Regions from separate parts of the Dactylosporangium sp. NPDC049140 genome, predicted to be linked through region 4. Evidence: riboswitches for the same ligand, from Rfam matches in the RefSeq annotation. Region 4 holds a riboswitch; each other region holds the start of a gene.
The links. A riboswitch is a leader RNA that binds a small molecule or an ion and turns the genes downstream of it on or off. The one in region 4 is predicted to bind cyclic di-AMP.

Region 1 (5,848 bases), on a different contig from region 4:
CCGCGCCGGTTCCCCGCCGCACAGGCTGCCCGGCGTCGACGTGCTGCTCGACGTTCGGATGACCAACGAATGGCGCACCGACCACATCGACGGCGCCGTGCATATCCCGCTGCCCGACCTGCCGCACCGCCTCAACGAGGTGCCCGCCGGAACGGTGTGGGTGCACTGCGGCTCCGGCTACCGCGCCGCGGCCGCCACCAGCCTGCTGCAACGCGCCGGCCGGCAGGTCGTGCACATCGACGACGCCTACCCCGCCGCGGCCGACGCCGGCCTGCTCATCGTTCCCGGAAACTGACAGGAGCACCCGACCGTATGACCACGCCCACCGGCACCCCGGCCAGCCTCGACGTCGCCACCCTGCAACACCTGATCGCCACCGGCAGCGCGCCCCGGCTGATCGACGTGCGCACCCCGGCCGAGTTCGAGACCGCGCACATTCCCGGCTCCTACAACGTGCCATTGGATCTGCTGCGCGAGCACCGCGACGAGCTCCGCGCCCATCTCGACGAGCAGGTCGTGCTCGTCTGCCGCTCCGGGCAACGTGCCACCCAGGCCGAACAAGCCCTCGCCGGCGCGGGCCTGCCGAACCTGCGGGTCCTCGCCGGCGGCATCACCGCCTGGCAGACAGCTCAGGCACCCGTAACGGCTGGCACCCCACGGTGGGACCTCGAGCGACAGGTGCGACTCGTCGCCGGCAGCATCGTCCTGCTCGCCGTGCTCGCCAGCACTGTGGCCGAACCGTTGAAGTGGATCGCCGCGCTCGTCGGTGCCGGCCTCACCTTCGCCGCGCTGACCAACACCTGTGCCATGGGCATGATGCTGGCTAAACTGCCGTACAACCGCGGCCCTCGCACCGGCCTCGACCAGGTCGTCACCGCCCTGGTCACGGACCGGCGGTAGAGCCATGCCATGCCAGCCCAGCACGTGCTCCCGGTCAGCCGGTGCGGGCCGGCCGGGACGAGGCCAGGCATGATCGCCGCGATCGGGTTCGGCGCTCTCATCGGCATTCTGCTCGGCCTGCTCGGCACTGGCGGCTCTATCCTCGCCGTCCCCGCCCTCGTCTACGGCGCCGGCCTCACCCTGGCCGCCGCCGTGCCCACCTCGCTGCTCGTGGTCGGCATCTCGTCGGCCACCGCCCTGCTCCCTCGCCTACGGGCGGGCCTGGTGCAGTGGCGCATCGCCGGCATCGTCGGCGGCACCGGCGCCGCAGCGGCCTTTGCCGGCGCCGCCGTCAACCGGCTCCTCGACCCCCGCTTCGTGCTGGTCGGCTTCGCCGCCCTCATGATCACCGCCGGACTACGGATGCTGCGCGACACCGACGACTCCGGCGGCGACTGCGCCCTGCCCGGCGGCGGCATCAACTGGCGCGGCTGTCTACCCAAATCCATCGCCGCCGGGCTCGCCGTCGGCTTCCTCACCGGTCTGTTCGGCGTCGGCGGCGGCTTCCTCATCATCCCCGCCCTCATCCTGCTGCTCGGGCTGACCATGCCCACCGCCGTAGCCACCTCACTGCTCATCATCGTCATCAACTCAGCCGCCGGCTTCGCCGCCCACGCCGGCGAGGCCCCCATCGACTACGGCATCACCGCGGCATTCATCGCCGCCGCCATCACAGGCTCTCTGGCCGCCGCTCGGATCGCCAACCGTCTGCCGACCCGCAGGTTGCAGCGCGGGTTCGCCTACCTCGTGTTTGCCGTTGCCGCGTTCGTCGCCATCCAAGCGGTCGTCAATCCGGCCGCGGCCTGACTCCAGGTAACGAGGGGCCGGGATGTGTGGTTGTCGGCGTGAGATCCCGGCACCCGGCGCTCGCCGCGCCGTCGTGATCGAAGTCGTGTGCCGGTCGCCCGGACAGTCGCCCGGACGACCACGGGACGACTTCGATCAACCCGCCCATGATCGAACATCCGCTGCCGAGGATTCGGGTGGCCGTACAGGCGTCCCGGTCGCACGCGGCGAACACAGCCGAATCCACTGTGGATTTCCGGCGACACAGCGTCGTCTCGATGGCCGCCGGCGTCGGCGGCACGAACATCGTGGGCGCCGATGCCGGCCGCGACGCTCGCGGGGACGGCGGTCACCCGGGCCCGGTCGTTTAGGGCCCGGATTGCGGGTGATGGTTCAGCGATGACGGTGCGACTCCGCAGGCTCAACGGTGGCGAAACGGCCGTCACCGACAAGCGGCTCGATGCACTTCGCGCGGCCTTCCAGGGTCGGCTCATCACACCGGATGATCCCGGGTATGACGAGAGTCGTGTCGTGCACAACGGCATGTTCAAACGGCGCCCCGGGCTCATCGCCCGGTGCTCGGGAGCGGCGGACGTGATCGACGCGGTGAACCTCGCGGGCGAACGCGATCTGCTGGTCGCCGTGCGAGGCGGTGGCCACGGGATCGCGGGGCACAGCGCCTGCGACGAGGCCATGATGATCGACCTCTCGGCGATGCGGGGTGTCTGGGTGAACCCCGCCGAACGGCTCGTTCGCGTCCAGGGCGGGGCGACCTGGGGAGACGTCGACCGGGAGACCCAGGTGTTCGGCCTGGCCGTTCCCGGCGGCGTCGTGTCGACGACCGGTGTCGCCGGCCTGACGCTGGGCGGTGGACTCGGCTGGTTGCAGCGCAAGTACGGCCTCAGCTGCGACAACCTCGCCGCCGCCGAGATCGTCACGGCCGACGGTGCGCTCCTTCGGGCCAGCGGGACCGAGCACGAGGAGCTCTTCTGGGCACTTCGCGGCGGCGGCGGCAACTTCGGCGTTGTCACCGCCTTCGAGTTCCATGCGCATCCGGTCGGACCGACCGTCATGTTCGGGTTGGCGATGTACGCCGCGGCCGATGCTGAGGAGATCCTGCCGGCCTGGCGGGCCTGGACAACCGGCCTGCCGGACGAGGTCACCGGCCGGGCCATGTTCTGGTCGATGCCGGCCTCGCCGCTGCTACCGCCGGAGGTGCACGACCGGGACGTATTCATCGCCGCGGCCGTGTACGCGGGTCCGCCCGACGAAGCCATGAAGATCCTCAGACCGATCGGCGAATTCGGTACGCCACTCGCCGATCTCAGCGGGCCTATGCCGTTCCGGGACGTACAGCGGCTCTTGGACTGGATGTTCCCGAAGGGGCAGCTGCTCAGCTATTGGAAGTCGGTGGGCGTCCGCGAGCTCGGCGACGACGTGCTCGAGGTGGTGCTGCGCCGAGGACTTGAGCGGCCGCATCCTCGCACCATGGTCCACGTGCCGCAGATGGGGGGCGCCGTGCAGCGGCCGGGGATCCATGACACCGCCTTCGGCGACAGGAGCGCGGCGTACATCGTGAGCATCGACGGCAACTGGACCGACGCCGCCGACACCGAGGCCGACGTACGGTGGGTGCGGGATGCCTTCAACGAGGTGAATGGCCTGCCCTCGGCGGCTGGCATTTACCTCAACTTCAACGGCGACCCGGACCTGGACAGCGCGAGCAGGCGCGCGGCGTTCGGCGAGAATCTCAACCGGCTGGCTCGGGTCAAGCGGGACTTCGATCCCGGCAACCGTTTCCGGCTCAACAACAACATCCGGCCGACCGGCTGACAAAAGACTGGGCGGAACTCCGCCGGCTGTACTTGGCTGAGGGGATGTCGTTGCGCAGCGCCCCGGCGGGGCACGCGCTACGCGACAGCGCTCACGATCTGCCCGGCGAGGGCCTGCCATTGGGCGTAGGCGTCCGGAAACGCCGATACCTGCACGGTCTGTGCCGCCACCGTGACGGCCATCTGTTCCCAGCCTTGGACCTGCACCAGCGCCGCGTAGAAGCGGCGTGCCGCCTCGGCCGGATTCATAAGCTGGGCGACGGTGCCCCAGTTCGGCCGCTGCTGGAACAGGCCGACCGAGTCGTGGTCGCTTCCGACTCCCTCGTTGGGGAGTTTGAGCGACTCCGGAACGTTGGAGTTCGCGAGGTTGTGCAGATGGCTTTCCTGCAGCGCGGTGGCGATCGCGACGACGAATGCGCGCTGCGGCAGGTTCAACTGCTGCCCGACCTGGATGATCGTAACGGCGTTGTTCATCTCCGCCTGGGTCAGCCCGCCTACGGGAGTGTGGACGGTCGGCGATGGCGCGGCCGTTGACGGTGCGGCGGCGGTCGCGCTCGGCGCCGGCGACTGACTCGGTTGCGCGCCAGCCGAAGCCGCCGGCTGGTCGCCCGTGCGCCCGCCGCCACGGGATGCTCGGTTCTCGGCGTACGCCGCCCGCCCGCTGTCGCCCCGCTGCACGGCGTCGACCTGGACCACGGTGGCCGGTCTGTCGACCGGCGATGCAGATACGAACAGCGCACCGATCGCCGAGAACGCGACGATGACCGCGGCCGAGGACACGCCGATCCCCTTGCGGGCCACCGAGTGGCGGCCGCGACGGTAGCGGTGCCGGTGACGGGCGAGGTGCCGGCGCGGCACGGCGCGTCGCTGCCCGTCGGTGTCATCGGGCGGCATGAGGCGACCTCACGACCGGCGGACAGTGCTGATAGCGGTACTTCACGAACTACCTCGACAGACTTGCTCAGCACGCGCCTGCTGCTGGGCGGCGGACGGCGGCGCCGGAGTTCCGGCCGGCACGAGCGAGGGCACGGGCCATCGACCGTCCACAGGGGACGGTTGGGAGGTGTGCCGGGCAGGCGGGTGTGACCGGTACGCGCGCCGGAACGGTTATCGGACCAGACGGCGTCTTTGCTGTGCCGGCCGGCCTCCGGGGCCGCGGGTCGAGGTATAGCGACATGCGAGGGTCTGCACGCGATGCTCCTTCCGATGCCGCCTACCGAGTTAGCTGACGGATTCGGGCGGGAGGATTGCCCTACCTCGCGGCGCGTGGCCGCTTGGATTCACCCCAGTTGTGCTTGGTTCCCCGGCTCGTGCGAGCACGACTCGGCGGGCCCGCCGCGTCGTCACCTCGAACGGAGACGGCCAGGCGCAGCGGACCCCAAGACCATATCGGCTGCATAACCGCAGGTGAAGCCCCAAACGGAACTGCCAAGGTGCGCACGGCAGCCGGGCCTTCTGCCGCTTGCCGCGACGATCTCGCTGTGGCGCAGGTGGCCGGTGAGGACGATGCGCCTACCGCCGGGCGTCTTCGGGGCCTCGGCGTCCTTGACCCAGCCGCGACCGATACGCCGCAGGTCCAAGACCGCGGCACTGTGGGCCCGCGACGCCGAGGCAGATGGACACCGAGCGGTCTGCCACCATGACGTACCGTGACGTCGCCGTGGGTTGAGCCGGGCGGTTGTGTCATGGTTGAGCGCGATGGTAGGGCGTCTGCTGAACGGCCGGTACGAGCTGCGATCGGTCATCGGCCGGGGCGGCATGGCCGAGGTGTGGCTGGCCGTCGACGGGCGCCTGGGCCGATCCGTGGCCGTGAAGATGCTGCACGACGAGGGCGGCGCCGATCCGTCGCTGCCGGAGCGGTTCGAGCGCGAGGCGCACACCGCTGCGCGGCTGTCGCACCCGAACATCGTGGCCGTGTACGACGTGGGGGTCGACGACCGTACGCCGTACCTCGTGATGGAACTGGTCCAGGGGCACAGCCTCGCCGACGAGCTGGCCGCGGGCCCACTGGATCCGCGGCGTGCGGTGCGCATCGCCGAGCAGGTGTGCGACGCCTTGGCGGCCGCGCACGACGCCGGGGTGGTACACCGGGACGTGAAGCCGGCCAACATCCTCATCGGCGACGAGGGCCAGGTGAAGGTCTGTGACTTCGGCATCGCCCGCATCACCGACCGGGCGCAGACCTCGCTGACCGCCCCCGCCACCGTGCTCGGCACCAGCTCGTACATGGCGCCGGAACAGGTCCTCGGCGAGCCCGTGGACGCCCGGACCGACCTGTACGCGCTGGGCTG
Region 2 (5,848 bases), on a different contig from region 4:
GGGTGGGTGAGACGTTGAAGGAGGCGGTCTTCTCGTCGTGGAACGGGCACAGCCCCTTGAGGTTGCCGCCACCCGCCGAACGCAGCGTGACGTGCTCGGAGATCACGTCCTCGATCGACGTGCGCTCCCGGACCAGGGCGATGTCCTCGTCCTTGATCTTGCCGGCCAACCGCCACCTCCCCCAGTCCGTCCACGCCTATCCTGCCTCGCGGCTACGACAATTTACGACTCGCGCGGCCGCACCGCCCCTCCGGGCGGCACTCGGCGCGAGGGTGCGGCCCTATGGCCCTGGACCCGACCATCTACTGTGGATCCGGCACGACCGGCGGCGCGACACGCGGATTTTGCCCCGACACGCACCGTACGGGCGACCGCGGTCTTCGCCACACGACCTCTCCATTGCGGATTCCGGCATGTGCGCCCGGCCGCACCGGCATACTTGACCAGGCTCACGAGAGCCCGGCGGCCGCATCGGCGCGGCCCGATCTTCCAGTACCCGCTGACTGTGCGATTTGCGATGGGTGGTGCGACCCCTGTGGTCATCGTGCTGAGGACCACGGACGACGTGCTGCGCTGGGCCGGGAGGCTTGTCGACCCGCCCCTGCGCACGGCGATCGGGCGGCTGCCCGAGCCGTCGCGGGAGGTCGCCGAGCTGCAGCTGGGGTGGCACCACCTCACCTGGGGCGGGGTGGACGCGCCGGCGGTCTCGGTGCGCAGCGCCCTGACCCTGGTCTGCGCGGACGCGGTCGGCGGCGACCCGCACGACGCCGTGCCCTCCGCGGTCGCGGTCGAGCTCATGCACCACTGGTCGGCCATCCGCCGCGACCTGGTCGACGAGCACGCCGACGGCACCGCCTGGGGCGTGGTCGGCGCCGAGCCCGCCTCGCTGGGCGGCGAGGCACTGCTGGCGCTGGCCTTCGACGTGATCGCCACCGGCGACCCCACCCGCAGCAGCCCCGCGCGCATCCGGCAGCGGTCCGGACAGGCGAGCCCCGACCGGGCGATGCTGCGCGTGCTGGGCGATACCGTGCAGGAGCTGCTGCACGGCCAGCACGCCTCCCTGGCCCTGCGCGACACTCGCCCGGGCGCGACCCCGGCCGGCGAGGAGCGCACCGACCTGCTGCGCGACACCCTGGCCATGGTCGAGCAGCGCACCGGCGCCCTGTTCGGCTGCGCGTGCGCCCTCGGCGCGGCCGCGGGCGGCGGCGACCCGGCCCAGGTCGAGCGGCTGCGGCTGTTCGGCGTGCGCCTGGGCCTGGCCGTGCAGTTCACCGAGGACCTCGCGGGCATCGGCGCCGACCTGCGCCGCCGGCGCCGCTCGCTGCCGGTCGCGGCGGCGATCGCGGCCGGTGCCGACGAGCTGGCCGCGCTCTTCGAGGGCCGCACCCGCCTGAGCGACGCCGACCTGGAGCGCGCCGCGAAGACCATCGAACAGTCCGGCGCCCGCGAGTGGTGCCGCCGCCAGGCCGACGAGCTGCTCTCCCAGGCGCTGCTCACACTCGATCTCGCCTCGCCCTCCCCCGCCGCCGTGGCCGAGCTGGTCGCCCTGGCCCGCCGAGCCACCGCAACCCCGCGGTAAAGCACCAGACCCGCGCGATAAAGCACAAGGGCCGCTCGGCCGCGCGGTCAAGCACAAGACCCGCCGAACCGTTCCGGGCCCCGCCTACGCCTAAGGGGTATGGCCGACGCCATCGAGGATGAGTTTCACGAGTTCGTACGGGAACGACTGCCCGGACTGCGCCGCGCCGCGTACCTGCTGTGCGGCGACTGGACCCGCGGCGACGACATCGTCCAGCGCACCCTGACCGACGTGTACGTGCGCTGGCGGCGCATCCGGCGGGCCGAGAACGTCGACGCGTACGTGCGCACGGTCCTCGTCCACCGCTTCATCGACGAGCGGCGCCGCGGCTGGGCGGCCCGGGAGTCGCCCGTCGACCGGCTGCCGGAGCGGTGCGCCGAGGACGTCGCGCTGGAAGGTGTACCGGAAGGGCTGGAGTTGCACGCGGCGCTCGCGCGGCTGCCGCACCGCCAGCGCGCGGTACTGGTGCTGCGGTTCTTCTGCGACATGTCCGTCGAGCAGACCGCGCGGGTCCTGCGCTGCGCCCCGGGCACGGTCAAGAGCCAGACCTCGGCCGCGCTCGCCACGATGCGGCGCCTGCTCGAGGACCCTTTGGACGCGAGGAGGCCACGATGAACGACCGGCAGCTGCGGCGCCTCATGCACGGCGGTGACGAGGCCCCGGCCTCCCGCGTCGACCTGGCCCGCGTGGTCGCCGACGGCCGCCGGCGCCGTCTTCGGCGGACCGCGGTCGCCGGCGGCTCGGCGGCGCTCGCGCTGGCCGTCGTGACGACGCTCGCCCTCAACGCACCCCGGGCCCCGGCCCCACCGGCACCGGCGGCGACCCCGGTACCGGCCGCTTCCCCACCCGAACCCTCACCGGCCACCGGCCGGGACGGCCGGTCACCGCCGTGACCAACGGCGGACGGTGAGGCCACGGGAGTTACGGTCCGGACCAGCGACGGACGCCGCGGCAGCCCGGAAACACAGATCAGGCGATCGCCGCGACCACCTGCTCGGCCCGGTCGGCGTGCTTCTGGTACGCCCCCGGGAACGCGGAGCGCTGCACCGCCTGCGCGGCACCCGTGACGCTCATCCCCTGCCAGCCCGGCACCCGGCCGAGCGCGTTGAAGAACAGCATCGCCGAGTGCGCCGGGTCCATGAGCTCCGGCACGCTGCCCCAGCCCTGGCTCGCACGCTGCTGGAACAGCCCGATCGAGTCGTGGTCGGTCGAGACGGCGTCGTGCGGCAGCTTCATCGAGGACGGGACGGTCGGGCTCGCCACGTTGTACAGGTCGCTCTCCTGCATCGCGGTGGCCACCGCGACGACGAGGCCCTTGTCCGGCACGCCCTGGGCGCGGCCCTGCTTGACGATGGCGGCGGCGTTGTTCATCTGGGTCTGGTCCAGCCCGGCGACCGGCCGCGGCGGGGCGGGCGGCGGCGGGGTGGCCGGCGCGGGCGCGTCGCCGAGCGTGGCCTGCCCGTCGAGCTCGGTCACGACGAGCGAGGCGTCCCGGGCGTAGGCGGGCGCGGGGGCCGCGGCGACGGCGACCGGCGAACCGGGCGGGCCGGCGGCGGAGCGGCCGGCCGAGCCGGACGCGAGCAGCGTTGCGGACAGGATGACGGCCGACACGACCACGGGCTTGACGGGTTGCAGGGCCCGGCGATGCCGGGGCTGGAACTGGCGTGGCAACGGTTTGAGCGACAGCGGTTTCAGCAAGATGGGTTCCTCGGACGGATGCGGGCGCGCGCCATCGGCACGATCCCGTGGTGCCAAAGGGATCGCGCGGCGGCGGCGAACGGTCAACGGGTGTGACAGGCCAGGCTCAGGTCCTGGCGATCACCCGTCCGGGAGACAGACGACACAGGGCGTCGACGAGCACGCGTGGTTCTCCTTCCGGTGCCGCCTACCGGGTTAGCTGACGGGTTCGGACGGGAGGATTCGCCCTACCGTGACTCGGTCACGGATACACCCCAAGGACTGCGATGGGTCCCCGGCCCGCGACGCCGAAGTGGACGGCGCGGCTCGACGGCGCCTGCGCGGTGACCCCGCTGTTCGGGGTGCGTCGACCGCGGCAGACCACCCGACACTAACCGGCCGTTCAGCCCTCGGCCAGCCGGAGCAATGGCATACCACCCGGCGCACCGAAATGCTCACCGTGCGCTATCACCCGATCGGCCGCCCCGCGCCCGTGACGGTGGCCTTTCACCTGGTACATCGCCCGATCGGCGGTTCGCAGGGCCGCGCCCGCATCCCCCGCCGTGGCATCGATCACGGCCGCCCCGACGCTGACCCGCACCCGCAGCACGTGCCCGTCGTGCACCACCGGCGCCGAGACCGCGCGCTCGATCCGGTCGACGAGCGCGGCCACCCCGGCCGCGTCGAGGCCGGCCAGGTCCTCGGCCAGCACCACGAACTCGTCGCCCCCGAGGCGGGCCACGGTGTCGCTGGGCCGCACGAGCGCGCACAGCCGCTGGGCCACGGCGATGAGCACCGCGTCCCCGGCGTCGTGGCCGAGCGTGTCGTTTACCGACTTGAAGTCGTCGAGGTCACAGAAGAGCAGCGCGCTGTCGCCCCGTCCGGCGCGGGCGCGGCGCACCGCGGCGGCCAGCGGGGACGCCAGGGCGTCGCGGTTGGCCAGGCCGGTGAGCGGGTCCCGGGACGCGCGGCGCACCAGGTCGGCCTCGGCGGCCTTGCGCCCGGTGACGTCCTGCACCTGCAGGATGCCGAAGGCGGGCGGCCCGGCCACGAGCGAGAGCGTCGTGGCGACCCAGATCACGGCGCCGTCGCCGCGCACGCAGCGGATCTCGTAGTCGCGCACCGGGATGCCCTTGCCGGTCGTCGCGGCGGCGAAGGCGAGCCGGGCCAGGTCGAGGTCGTCGGGGTGCAGCAGGTCGGCGACGGGCCGGTCGAGCAGCTCGGCCTCGGCCCGGCCGAGCAGCTCGCACAGGGCGGGGTTGACGCGGGTCAGCCGGGCCTGGGTCGCGCCGTCGACGCCGATCATGCACATGCCGCTGCCGGCGCCGGTGAACGCCAGCCGGAAGGCCTCTTCGCTGGCCGCGAGATGCCGGCGCTCCCGCTGCAGGGCCTCGACCAGGTTGGCGTTGTTGATCGCGATGCCCGCCTGCGCGGCGAGCATCTCGAGCAGCTCGCGCTGCAGCGGCCCGGGCCGGCGCCCGTCGGCGGGCAGGTCGACGCCGAGGATGCCCACCAGCTCGCCGTCGGGCGCCCGCAGCGGCGCGAACAGGGCGTCGAGCGGGTGCCAGCGCTCCTCCTCGGGCACGCCGTCGCCGCCGGGCACCTCGTCGGGCACCCAGGAGTGGATGTGGGCGCTGTGCCGCTCGTGCGGGAGGTACCGCAGCTGCCCCCACGCCTCCGCGCGTTCGAGGTACTCGTCGAGCACCTCCGCCGGGTAGCGCGCCCCGAGCAGCGTCGCGCGCGCCTCCTCGGAGCCGGCGAGCGCGACCGCCTCGTACTCGCCCTCGGGGTGCAGGTAGTTGACCACGGCGACGGTGAACCCGATGCCGTCGACCACCGCGTCCACGATCAGCTGGAGGGTCTCGGCGAGCGTGGTGCCGGTGTTGATGCGGCCGGTGATGAGGTACACGGAGCGGATGGCGGCCATCGCCGCATCACGATCACCCATCGCGCGCCTACCCGGGTCCGGCCGACCTTGCACCCCTACATCGACGCATCAAACCGGATCTGAAGTAAACCCTTTGGGGTCAGGAGATTACTGCGGGCAGTGTCAGGGCGCCCGCTGCGCGGCGCGCCTCGCGGGTCATCGCCGCGATCATGAGGTTCCGCCCCGGCAGGTACGGCAGCATGCGGATGCTGAGGTGCTGCAGCCGCACGGCGAGGTCGGACTTCGGCGCGAAGGCCCGGGCCGGCGTGAGCGCGGCGCGCTGGTTGACGTCGACGAACTCGCGCAGGTCGCGGTCGTACCCGGACAGGTCCCCGTTCCGCGCGATGAGCCCGGCCAGCAGGTACGCCCCCACGAGCGCCATGCCGGTGCCCTGCCCGGTGAGCGAGGAGGGGGCGTAGCCGGCGTCGCCGACGAGCGCGACCCGCCCGGCCGTCCAGCCGGGCATCCTGACCTGGGCGTTCGGCGCCACGTAGAGGTCGGGCGCGGCCCGCATCAGCTCCAGCAGCCGCGGTACGACCCACCCGGCCCCGGCGAACGCGGCCTCGACGCCGCGCACCCGCTCGGCGCGGTCGCGCGGGGGCATCGGGCCGCCGTACAGCAGCGTCACCTTCACCGTGTCTGAGCCCCGGTCGGTCTTGACGCTC
Region 3 (5,848 bases), on a different contig from region 4:
TCCGCGATGCGCACCTCGACGCCGCGCTGGGGCTCGCCGACGGTGCCGAGGCGGATGCGGCCCGGCCGGTTCGCGGTGGCGATGGCGGCGTTCTCCGTCATGCCGTACACCTCGTGCATCGGCACCCCGATGCCCATGAAGAACCGCAGCACCTCGGGCGCGACCGGGGCGGCGCCGCTGGCCGCGTACCGAATCTGCCGCAGCCCTATCCGCTCCCGCAGCGCGCGGTAGCAGCACAGCCAGCCCAGCGCGTAGCGCAGCCGGCTGCCGGCGGTGTGCCGCCCGCCGTTGGCCGCGAGGGTGGCCCCGATGCCGTCGGCGACCCGCAGCCACAGCCGGGCGTTGGCGCGTTTGATCCGCGTGGCGCCGGCGATGCGCGTGGTGACGCCGGCCAGCATCTTCTCCCAGATGCGCGGGACGCCGAAGAGGATCGTCGGCTGTACCTCACGCAGGTCCGCCTGCACCGTCGCGATCGACTCGCCGAAGTGCACGACCACCCCCGTGGCCGCGCCCAGCCACACGGTGAAGACGCGCTCGGCGACGTGACACAGCGGCAGGTACGACAGCAGCAGGTCGCGCGGGCCGGGCGGCGGGTCGGTGAGGCCGCCGTCGCCCCGCAGCACGTCCACCGCGAAGTCCACATTGGACACCGTGAGCATCGCGCCCTTGGGCCGCCCGGTCGTGCCCGAGGTGTAGACGAGCGTCGCCAGGTCGCCGGGCTCGGCCGCGAGCTCCAGGGGCGGGGCCGGCCCGTCGGCCAGCATGTCGTCCCACGACAGCAGGCGGTCGTTCTGGTACCGGTTGCGGATGCCCTTCGGGTCGAGGTACACGATCCGCTGCAGCTGCGGGCACTCCGCCAGCACCGCCAGGGCCTTGTCCACCTGCTCCTGGTCCTCGGCGATCAGCACCTTCGCGCCGCTGTGGGCCAGCAGGTAGCCGACGTCGGCGGCCGGGCTGGTCGGGTAGAGCCCGACGGTCGCGGCCCGCAGCGCCACCGTGGCCACGTCGGCGTATAGCCACTCGGGCCGGTTCTCGGCCAGGATCGCGACGCGGTCGCCGGGGCCGACGCCGAGCCCGCGCAGCGCGTGCGCGACCGACTGCGCCGCGTCCCAGTACTGCCGCCAGGTGATCTCGCGCCAGATCCCGCGGTGCTTCTCCCGCAGGGCGACCGCGTCCGGGGTCCGGCCGGCCCGGTCGCGCACGAGGGTGGCGATCGTCATTTCGTCTCCCCCAGGTACGCCCGGATCACGTCCGGGTTCTGCTGGACCTCTTTCGGGGTGCCGCACGCGACCGGCACGCCGAAGTCGACCACCAGCACCCGGTCGGCGAGGTCCATGACCAGGCCCATGTCGTGCTCGACGAGGATCATCGGGATGCCCAGCTCGTCGCGGATGTCGAGGATGTACCGGGCCATGTCCTCGGTCTCCTCGAGGTTCATCCCGGCCACCGGCTCGTCCAGCAGCAGCAGCCGCGGCTCCATGGCCAGGGCCCGGCCGAGCTCCACCCGCTTCTGCACGCCGTAGGGCAGCAGCCCGACCGGCATCCGGCGCCACTGGGCGAGCTCGAGGAAGTCGACGATCTCCTCGACCCGGGCCCGGTTGGCCAGCTCCTCGCGGCGGGCCCGGCCGAGCCAGGCGATGGCGGCCAGGGTGCCGTAGCGCATGTGGTGGTGCCGGCCGAGCATCAGGTTCTCCACGACCGTGAGCTGGCGGAACAGCTCGACGTTCTGAAACGTGCGGGCGACGCCGAGCCGGGCCACCCGGTCCGGGCGCGCGCCGGTGATGTCGGTGTCGCCGAGCAGGACCCGGCCCTCCTGCGGGCGGTACACCCCGGAGATCACGTTGAAGATGGACGTCTTCCCGGCGCCGTTGGGGCCGATCACGGCGAAGAGCTCGTCGGCGCCGACGGTGAAGTCGACCCCGTTGATGGCCTTGACCCCGGCGAAGCTCAGCCGCACGTCACGGAACGTCAGCACGTCGCTCATGCCGTCACCTCCGCCTCGCATAGGGAACGGCAACGGCATGACGAGAGCTGAGCTTCATGATGAGCGGCCCCTCCGCTCCGCTCCGGACCGCTCATGACAGCCACCGCTTGCGGCGCTTGTAGTGCTTGACGTCGCGGAACGAGTGGGCCGCGTGCGAGCCGAGGTAGAACTCGCGGATGTCGTCGTCGGCGAGCAGCTCCGCGGCCGGCTTGTCGAGCACGACCTTGCCGTTCTCCAGCACGTAGCCGTGCTCGGCCACGGACAGCGCCATTGTCGCGTTCTGCTCGACCAGCAGCACGGCGGTGCCGGCCCGGTTGATCTCCACGATCAGGTCGCGCACCTGCTCGACCAGGCGCGGGGCCAGGCCCAGGCTCGGCTCGTCCAGCAGCAGGTAGGCCGGGTCGGACATGAGCGCCCGGCCCATCGCGAGCATCTGCTGCTCGCCGCCGGAGAGGTACCCGGCGACGGCGCCGCGCCGCTCCTTGAGCACAGGGAAGAGCGTGTACATGCGCTCCATCACCTCGGCCGCGCCGCGGCGGCGGGTGTGGGCTCCCAGCCGCAGGTTCTCCTCGACGGTGAGCTCGGCGAAGGTGCGCCGGCCCTCCATGACCTGGCTGATCCCGCGCCGGACGATGGCGGCCGGGCGCAGGCGGTGGATGGGCCTCTCGCCGAGGGTGACGCTGCCGCGGGTGACGGCCCCGTCGTGCACGCCGAGCAGCCCGGACAGAGCCCGCAACAGCGTGGTCTTGCCGGCGCCGTTCGCGCCGAGGAGGGCGACGATCCGACCCTCCGGGACGTCGAGGCTCACGCCCCGTAACACCAGCATCACATCGTCGTAGACGACCTCGAGGTTCTGGACCCGTAGCACGTTGCGGACCCCCGAACTATTTGCACCGGCGGTGTAAGAAGTTACGTGTATTTAACCCGCTCCAGAGGAGGAATCAAGTCCCGAATTCGTAACCGTCCGGCACCAAAGTCACGGTGTGGTACCGCCGATGAACCGGCAGTAATCCGGACTTTTAGGTTATTAGATATCGAGGGGGGCGCACGCCTTCCGCCCGAGGGGTGATCACGTTAAGTTAGGCCCTGGCCTGCTCGGCAGTCCGCCGTCCACCCCGGATGGCGCCGGGCAAGCGCCGCCGAATCGAACCCGCGCGCACCCGCCTCCGGGCGCGCGCGTCGAACCGGGGACCCACGCAATTCGGGGTGAATCCGCGACGCTGCGGTAGGGCGCTTCTCTTCCCGCCCGAACCCGTCAGCTAACCCGGTAGGCGGTTGGTGCAGAAGGGTCTACCCTCCCTTGTCCACTGGACATCGTGCCCGCCGGTCGGTGCTGCGGACCCTGCTGATCGGGTTCCTGTCACTCGCCGTGCTCGCACCCGCCACGGTCGCGCACGCCGACCCGACGCTGGCCGAGATCGAGGCCCAGCTCGACAAGCAGAACAAGGACCTCGAGGCCACGATCGAGTCGTGGAACAAGCTCAACATCGACATCGCCGACTCGCAGGCGAAGGCCGCCGACCTCGAGAAGCACGTGGCCGCGGCCAACGACGGCGTTCAGGCGATCGCGATCGAGGCGTTCAAGAGCAACGGCAAGCTGCGCAACCTCAACGCCATGCTGAACGCGACGTCGTCGGGCTCACTGATCGACCAGATGTCGATGCTGCAGCAGATCACGCATCAGCAGCAGAAGAGCATCGAGGAGTACCGGGCGGCCAAGACCACCCTGGACCAGACGATCGCGACCCAGAACACGCAGAAGGCCGACTTCGAGAACCAGCGCAAGCAGATCGAGGGCGATGTCAAGAAGCTCGAAGACCTGCAGAAGAAGGCCAAGAACGCCGGCAGCACCAAGGTCACCGGGGCGAACTACAACCCGGGCACCCTGCCGGCCGTCTCCGGCAACGCCGGCACCGCAGTGAACTACGCCAAGAGCAAGCTCGGCAAGCCCTACGTGTACGGCGCCGCCGGTCCGAACTCGTTCGACTGCTCCGGCCTGACGATGGCCGCATGGGCGGCCGCGGGCGTGAGCCTGCCACACAACGCCGCCAGCCAGTGGAGCAAGGTGGCCCACATCCCGCGCAGCGCGCTGGCCCCGGGCGACCTCGTCTTCTACAACGGCCTCGGCCACGTCGGCATCTACGTCGGCAACGACACGATCATCCACGCGCCGCACACCGGTGACGTCGTGCGGTATGCATCGGTAAGCGTCGACAGCATCTACGGGTACGGCCGCGTCAAGTAACGCCGCTTCTCGAAGGGCCGCTCTTTTCGAAGGGCGGCCCTTCATCATTGGCACCATGGCTTCCTGGGACCCTCAGCAGTACGAGCGCTTCGCCGAGGAGCGCGCCCGGCCGTTCCGCGAGCTCGTCGCCCGCATCCCGACGACCTCCGCGGTCGCCGTCGTCGACGTGGGCTGCGGCCCCGGCACGATGACCGCGACGCTCGCCCAGCGCTGGCCCGACGCGGCGGTCCTGGGCCTGGACTCCTCGCCGTCGATGATCACGGCCGCCGATGAGCGCCGCACCGCCCAGCTGACCTTCCAGCTCGCCGACGCGGCCGAGTGGCGGCCCCAGCGCGGCTCCCTCGACGTCATCGTGGCCAACGCCTCGCTGCAGTGGGTCGACGACCACGAGACGCTACTGCCGCGCTGGGCGGCCGCGCTGGACGACGGCGGCACCCTCGCGTTCCAGGTGCCGAGCCCCGGCTTCGACCCGGGCCTGGCCGGCGTGGCCGCCCGGGAGCGGTGGGCGCCCGGGCTCGCGGGCGCGCTGGGGGCGACCGGGCCGCGCTCGGCGACACCGGTGCTCCACGCGGCCGAGTACGTGCGGCTGCTCTCCGCGGCCGGGCTCACCGTCGACGCGTGGGAGACGACCTACTACCACGTGCTGCCGGGCGACGACCCCGTGTTCGAGTGGTTCAAGGGCACCGGGCTGCGCCCCTACCTCGACGCACTGTCGGGCGAGGACCTCGAGGAGTTCAGTGCGGACATCCGGACCGAACTGCGGCGGCTGTACCCGCGCGAGCCGTTCGGCACGATCCTGCCCTTCCCGCGCCTCTTCGTGGTCGCCCATCGGCCATGATCCGCGTCGGGTGGTTTACATCTCGGCGGGCCCGGCGTTCCTACGCTGGCGCGCGTGAGCAAAACCTGGAAGATCGTTATCTTCAGCGCGATCGGCGCCTTCCTGCTGTGCTGCGGCGGCGGCGCGGCCGGGCTGTACTTCATCGTCAACAGCGCCACCAAGGCGCCCAAGGCCGCGGCCGGGGACTTCCTGACCGCCCTCGAGTCGGGTAGGACGCAGGCCGCCTACGACATGCTGTGCGCCTCGGCGCAGCGGCAGTACGGGCCGGAGGCCTTCGACACGTACGTCAAGAAGGACCCGGTCACCGGGCACGACCTGGACTGGGGCGGCTCCTACAGCAACGTCAACGGCACCGAGACGGCGTCGATCGGCGCCAGCGTGACGTACAAGAGCAGCGGCAAGTCCAAGCACACGTTCGAGATGCTCAAGGAGAGCGGGGCGTGGAAGGTGTGCGGCAACCCGTACTAGGAGCAGGCAAAGGCCCCGGGTCTATCGACCCGAGGCCTTTCGCCGTCTTGAGTTGGGTTGTCTTGGCTAGGTGGCTCGCCGTTGGCTGGCCGGCCTGTCGGTTGGCTAGGCGGCCTGTCGGTTGGCTAGGCGGCCTGTCGGTTGGCTAGGCGGCCTGTCGGTTGGCTAGGCGGCCTGGAGCCCCTCGGCCCGGGCCAGCTCGCGCAGCCGGCCGAGCGCCTGGATCTCCAGCTGGCGGATGCGCTCGCGGGACAGCGAGAACCGCGAAGCGACCTCGGTCAGCGAGTGCTCGCGGCCGTCCTCGAGGCCGTAG
Region 4 (5,848 bases):
GAGCCCGGGCACGTACATGTGCTTCAAGGTGCGCGCCTTCAACCCCGCGGGCGTCTCGCCCTACACCCCCGCCGCCCAGGAGAGCTGGGCCTGCACCACGACCCCGGCCGCCTAGGCCTGCGCCCGCACGAGGTCCCGCATCCGCTCCACCGGCAGCGCCGGGTTCGCCGCGGCGGCCGGTCAGGTCACGCGGCCCTGACCGGCCGGTGGAGCCGAGCCGGTCAGGGCAGGGTGACCTGCGCCGGGGTCGAGCGCTGGGTGGTGGTGCCGTCGCCCAGCTGGGAGTTGGCGTTGTTGCCCCAGCACCACAGGCTCGCGTCGGTGCGGACGCCGCAGGTGTGGTAGCTCGCGACGAAGCCTGCCGTCCAGGTGGTGGCGGTGCCGACCCGCGTCGGGGCGGAGCGGTTGGTCGTGGTGCCGTCGCCGATCTGGGCGGTCATGTTGTTGCCCCAGCACCACAGGCTGCCGTCGGCGCGGGACCCGCACGTCGTGTCGACCTCGGCGCTGACCCGGCTCCAGGTGTTGACGGTGCCGATCTGGATCGGGGCGGTCTGGTACGCGCCGGAGACGCCGAGCTGGCCGTAGCCGTTCTCGCCCCAGCACCACAGGGTGTGGTCGGTCCGGGTCGCGCAGCTGTGGGCGAACCCGGCGGTGACGCCGCTCCACGTGGTGGCCGTACCCACCTGGGCCGGCGTGGTCGAGTAGGCCACGCTGCCCAGGCCGAGCTGCCCGGACGAGCTGTCGCCCCAGCACCACAGGGTGCCGTCGGTGCGGGTCGCGCAGCTGTGCGCGTAGCCGGTCGTGACGCTCGCCCAGGTCGTGGCCGTGCCGACCTGCTGCGGGGTGGTCACGGTGTAGACGGAGGAGCCGAGGCCGAGCTGGCCGAGGCGGTTGAAGCCCCAGCACCACAGGGTGCCGTCGGTGCGGACCGCGCACGTGTGGCTGTCGCCGGCGCTGACGCTCGCCCACGTGGTCGCGGTGCCGACCTGGACCGGGGTGGTCTTGTTCACGGTGGTGCCGTCGCCGAGCTGGCCGCGGAAGTTGCGGCCCCAGCACCACAGCGTGTGGTCGGTGCGGGTCGCGCAGGTGTGGCTGGCGCCGGCGTCGATGCCGGACCACGTGGCGGCGGTACCCACCCGGGTGGGGGTGGCCCGGTCGACGCCGGAGCCGTCGCCGACCTCGCCGCTCCAGTTGCTGCCCCAGCACCACAGCGTCGCGTCGGTCCGGACGGCGCAGGTGTGCGCGTAGCCCGCGGCGACGGTGGAGACCCCGGCCCCGGCCGCGGCGGCGGGGCCGGCCATGGTGCCGACGGCGAGCAAGACACCGGCGGCGGACGTCACCGCCGCGGCGATGACCCTTCTCAAGTGGCTCATGCGCTGCGACGGTAGGATCGCGCGGCCACGGTGGGCAACGGCGCCGCCACCGTACGGCCGTTGTCCTGGGACTTGACCGGGAAAGTTACAGCGTTCGATCGCTCCAGACCGCGCGCACCGCGTCGGCGAGGGCGGCACCCTGGCGCAGGCCGGCCTCGACGGCGGCGGCGCGGCGGGACGGGTCGAGCACGTTGGGGCCGAAGGCCTCGAGCGCGGCGTCGTCGGGCTCGATCACCAGGCTGCGCGCCGCGCCGGTGGCGGCGATCTCGCGGTCGATGAGCGGGCGGATCAGGCCGCCGACGGGCGCGATGACGAGCAGCGCGCCGGCACCCTCGGCGAGGTCCGCGTTCGTGCCCGAGCGCACCCCGCCGTCCATGTACCGCCGGCCGTCGATGGTGACCGGCGGAAACACGCACGGGACCGCGCAGCTGGCGGCGACGGCGAGCGGGAGGGGTACACCCGCGGAACGATCGAACACGGCGGACCGGCCGCCGTCGGTGTCCACCGCGGTGATGCGCAGGGCCCGGTCGGGCCAGTCGGCGACCGGCAGCTGGGCGGCGAGGCGCGCGACGTGGGCCTGCTCGTCGCCGGTCGGCGCGGCCAGGGCCATCGCGCCGATCTCGGCGATGATCTCGGCGCGGGGGCGGGACCGGTCGGCGAGCAGCGCGAACGCGGCGATGGCCGGCGCGATGTCGACGGCCGGGGCCGGGCGGTCCGGGGCGGCGGTCTGGGCGGCGACCGCGTCGTCGAGGGAGATCCCGGCGGCCACGACGGTGCCCACCACCGAACCGGCGGACGTACCCACGACGAGGTCCGCGTCGCCGACTCCCACCCCGGCGCGCGCCAGCCCGCCGAGGACTCCGAACTCCCAGGCGATACCGGTCATCCCGCCGCCGCCGAGCACCAGCGCTTTCGTCATTGCCGGAAGGTAACCCATCCGCTCACCCGGCACACCGCCCGGACGCGCGGAAGATCGAGTCATGCCGACCGCGCGGACCGTCGGCGGGCTGTCGATCATCGGCCTCGGGCTCGCCGCGGCCGCCCTGACCTGGTACGGCGGCGGCGGCCCGGACCCGGCGCACGGCCCCCGCTGCACCACCCCGAGCGCCGCCGACCTCAGCGGCCGGACGGTCACCGCCTTCGACCTGGACCGCCCGCTGCGCTGCGCCAACCTGCACCGGGCCACGCTGCAGGACGCGGCCATCACGAGCGCCGACCTCTACGGCGCCGACCTGAGCCGCGCCACGGCCCGCTCGGCGCAGCTGAGCCAGGTGAAGCTGACCCGGGCCGACCTGGGCGGCGCGGTACTGCGCGACAGCTCACTGACCGACGTCGGCCTGCAGAACGCGACCCTGCGCGACGCCGACCTGCGCGCGGTGTCGTTCCTGCGCACCGACCTGGCCGCGGCCGACCTGCGCGGCGCCGACCTGACCGGGGCCACGTTCGAGGCCTCCAACCTGCGCGGCGCCCGGCTGGCCGGCGCCCGCCTCGGCGGCACGTCGTGGGTGAACTCGGTCTGCCCCGACGGCACCAAGTCCACCGACGGCACCTGCGAGGGCCACCTCGGCGCCTGAGCGGCAGGCGGGGAGGCCCATCGGGGCTCCGGGCGCGCCCGGACGGCCCCCCGCTCGTCATCCCTCCCGGGGTGGAGCGGGGGTCCGCTGCGGTGGTGACATGCGACCCGTCAGGGGCGGCCGTAGCCGTACAGCGAGTCGATGTCGATGGGGGCCACCTTCACCACGGTCCGGCTGTTCGGCGCGTGGATGATCTGGTTGTTGCCGATGTAGATGCCCACGTGCCCGAGGCCGTTGTAGAACACCAGGTCGCCCGGGGCCAGCTGGCTCCGCGTGATGTGCCGGACCTTGCCCCACTGCTGCGCGGCGTTGTGCGGCAGCGAGACGCCGGCCGCGTTCCACGCCATCATGGTCAGGCCGGAGCAGTCGAAGGTGTTCGGGCCGGCGGCGCCGAAGACGTACTTCTTGCCGAGCTGGGCCCACGCGTAGTTGACCGCCTTGCCCGCCGCGCCGGAGACGGCCGGCGGCGGACCCGGGTTCGAGTTCGACGCCGTGGTCTTCGTCGGCGTCTTGGCCTTGGCGGCCGCGGCCGCCGCGGCGGCGTCGGCCTTGCGCTGCATCTCGTCGAGCTTGGCGATGTTGCCCTCGATCTGCTTGCGCCGCCCCTCGATGTCGGCCTTCTGCCGGCTCTGCGCCGCCAGGGTCTCGTTGAGGCGCTTCTGCTCGGTGTCGACGCCGGACTTCGCGGTCGTGTACTTGGCGAGGTCCGCCTGCTGGTTGCGGGATATCTGCTGCAGCGTGCCGACCCGGTCGAAGAACCCGTCCGAGGAGCTGGCGCCGAGCATCAGCGACCAGGTGTTGAGGTTGCCACCGGTCTTGTAGGCGTTGACCGCGATCTGGCCGGCGGTGGCGCGGGCCGCGTCCATGCTCGCCTGCAGCGGCTGGAGGTCGGCCTCCAGCTGCTTGATCGAGGCCTGGGTGGCCTCCAGATCGCCGTTGATCTTGTTGTACTGCTCGACGACGAGCTCGAGGTCCCGGTTGCCCTGGTCGATCTGGGCCTGCAGCTCGTCATGGGTCGGGTCGGCGTGTGCGGCACACGCCGGCGCGACCATCGCCGCGACCGCCACCCCGATGAGGAGCGAGCGCAGTGCCGTTCGTCCGTTGAACACGGCAGCGTCCTTCTTCCGGACCGCCTACCGGGTTAGCTGACGGGTTCGGGCGGGAGGAAGGTGCGCCCTACCGCGACCTTGACGGGCGCGGATTCACCCCACGGGGCGAGCCCCAAGTGGGTCCCCGGCTCGTGCGTCGCGCCTGCTCCCAGGCCCTTCGTACGACTCGGCGGCGCCGGCCCGGGCCGCCCAGGGGGTGGGCGGCGACTGCCGGCCGGCTGGAGCAAACGTAACGAGAACATCTCGGCGGCGGAACCGCGCAGGCCCCGATCTAAGCAACACTTAACGCAGACTCAAAGATCCGTAGGCGGCGCTGAGCAGCAGCGGTACCAGGGCCGTCATCGTGGCGGCCAGCCCGACGAACTCCGCCGACCAGCCGATCAGCGCCGGCCCGAGCAGGATGCCGGCGTACATGAAGGTGGTCAGCCGGGCGACGAGCACCGCGGGCTCGGGGCCGGGCAGCCGTCCCACCGCGCTGAAGGTGAGCGGGATCAGCACCGACGAGCCGAGGCCGGTCAGGGCGAACCCCGCCACCGCGGCGCCCGGGTGCGGGGCCAGCACCGCGGTCGCGAGGCCGGTCGCGGCGACGGCGACGCCGAGGCGGAACAGCGGGCCGGGCCCCCAGCGGGCGGTGAGCCGGTCGCCGGTGAGCCGCCCGAGGGTCTGGCCGCCGGTGTACGCGGTGATCCCCATCGCGGCAAGGCCGAGCGTCGCGTGCCGCACGTCGTGCAGGAAGATGCCGCCCCAGCCGAGCGCGCCGCCCTCGCAGATCATGAGCGCCGTCGCGGTCAGGCCGAGCACGAGCAGCGGGCGGCTCCAGGCGGCCCGCGGGGACGACGGCGCCGCGGCGCCCGGCGGGTCCGGCAGGCGTGGGCCGAGTACCAGACCGGCGGCCAGGAGCAGAGCGCCCGCCGTGACCGCGTGCACGGCCAGCGACACGCCCGCGTGGGCCAGGACGGCCGTGGACAGCGAGGCCACGACCGCGCTGATGCTCCAGCCGGCGTGGCAGCCGTTGAGGATGGGCCGGCCCGCCCCGCGCTCGACGGCGACCGCGAGCGCGTTCATCGCGGCGTCGGTGGTGCCGTGGACCGCGCCGAGCAGCGCCGTGCCGGCGGTGAACCACCACGGGCCGGGCGCGACGGCGAGGCCGGCCAGCAGCACCGGCATGACGGCGAGGGTGACCCGCAGGATCGCCCGGGCGCCGACGCGGGCGGTGAGCGGGCCGACGAGCTGCATGCACGCGATGGCGGCGAGCGCGAACAGCAGGCCGGCGAGGCCGAAGCGGCCGTCGGTGAGGTGGTACCCGGCCTTGAACGAAGGGGCCCGCACGATGTACGTCGACAGCGTGAGGCCGTTGAGGAAGAACACGGCGATGACGGTCACGCCATCACGACGATCGGCGAACCCCGGATCGGACACCGCCGGTCCGGGGCCGCCGAACGGTCAGACCCGCGCCAGGCGGGCCGCCTCGAGCGCGTCGCGCAGGCGTTGCTCGGCCTCGTTGCTGAGCGAGCTGTGCAGGAGGCGGCCGCCGAGGTGGTACGGCTCCATCTCCGCCACGACCTTGTCGACGGTGATCTGGTCGACGAGCAGGAACAGGGCCGCGTTGCCGGGCTCGAGCGCCGACCCGACGTCCTTCATGAACTTGTCGTCCACCCCGGTGTCGGTGAACTTGCCGGCGACGCCGCCCGCGGCCGCGCCGACCGCCATGCCGATGAACGGGGCGAAGAACAGCAGGCCGATGAGGCCGCCCCACAGCGCCCCGCCGGCCGCCCCGACGCCGGCCATGCTC

Region 1: linked by a shared signal. The riboswitch ahead of AB0B76_RS00725 (hypothetical protein) and the one ahead of AB0B76_RS13510 (NlpC/P60 family protein) in region 4 are both predicted to bind cyclic di-AMP.
Region 2: linked by a shared signal. The riboswitch ahead of AB0B76_RS30310 (hypothetical protein) and the one ahead of AB0B76_RS13510 (NlpC/P60 family protein) in region 4 are both predicted to bind cyclic di-AMP.
Region 3: linked by a shared signal. The riboswitch ahead of AB0B76_RS28200 (NlpC/P60 family protein) and the one ahead of AB0B76_RS13510 (NlpC/P60 family protein) in region 4 are both predicted to bind cyclic di-AMP.

What each region holds. Positions count from the first base shown of each region.
Region 1 is NZ_JBEZDS010000001.1:161,378-167,225, forward strand. It holds gene AB0B76_RS00705 (MBL fold metallo-hydrolase) at 1-295, shown strand, start outside; gene AB0B76_RS00710 (rhodanese-like domain-containing protein) at 313-900, shown strand; gene AB0B76_RS00715 (sulfite exporter TauE/SafE family protein) at 970-1,746, shown strand; gene AB0B76_RS00720 (FAD-binding oxidoreductase) at 2,125-3,558, shown strand; gene AB0B76_RS00725 (hypothetical protein) at 3,636-4,451, opposite strand; cyclic di-AMP (ydaO/yuaA leader) riboswitch at 4,753-4,896, opposite strand; gene AB0B76_RS00730 (protein kinase) at 5,256-5,848, shown strand, end outside.
Region 2 is NZ_JBEZDS010000021.1:131,319-137,166, reverse strand. It holds gene dnaG (DNA primase) at 1-169, opposite strand, end outside; gene AB0B76_RS30325 (polyprenyl synthetase family protein) at 545-1,579, shown strand; gene AB0B76_RS30320 (SigE family RNA polymerase sigma factor) at 1,679-2,194, shown strand; gene AB0B76_RS30315 (hypothetical protein) at 2,191-2,472, shown strand; gene AB0B76_RS30310 (hypothetical protein) at 2,549-3,277, opposite strand; cyclic di-AMP (ydaO/yuaA leader) riboswitch at 3,447-3,589, opposite strand; gene AB0B76_RS30305 (diguanylate cyclase) at 3,660-5,204, opposite strand; gene AB0B76_RS30300 (FAD-dependent monooxygenase) at 5,284-5,848, opposite strand, start outside.
Region 3 is NZ_JBEZDS010000019.1:54,829-60,676, forward strand. It holds gene AB0B76_RS28185 (AMP-binding protein) at 1-1,220, opposite strand, end outside; gene AB0B76_RS28190 (ABC transporter ATP-binding protein) at 1,217-1,984, opposite strand; gene AB0B76_RS28195 (ABC transporter ATP-binding protein) at 2,076-2,810, opposite strand; cyclic di-AMP (ydaO/yuaA leader) riboswitch at 3,112-3,273, shown strand; gene AB0B76_RS28200 (NlpC/P60 family protein) at 3,315-4,229, shown strand; gene AB0B76_RS28205 (methyltransferase domain-containing protein) at 4,285-5,067, shown strand; gene AB0B76_RS28210 (hypothetical protein) at 5,122-5,535, shown strand; gene AB0B76_RS28215 (sigma-70 family RNA polymerase sigma factor) at 5,701-5,848, opposite strand, start outside.
Region 4 is NZ_JBEZDS010000006.1:288,071-293,918, reverse strand. It holds gene AB0B76_RS13530 (protein kinase) at 1-115, shown strand, start outside; gene AB0B76_RS13525 (hypothetical protein) at 222-1,373, opposite strand; gene AB0B76_RS13520 (patatin-like phospholipase family protein) at 1,459-2,292, opposite strand; gene AB0B76_RS13515 (pentapeptide repeat-containing protein) at 2,354-2,947, shown strand; gene AB0B76_RS13510 (NlpC/P60 family protein) at 3,058-4,056, opposite strand; cyclic di-AMP (ydaO/yuaA leader) riboswitch at 4,064-4,221, opposite strand; gene AB0B76_RS13505 (MFS transporter) at 4,339-5,439, opposite strand; gene AB0B76_RS13500 (DUF1269 domain-containing protein) at 5,500-5,848, opposite strand, start outside.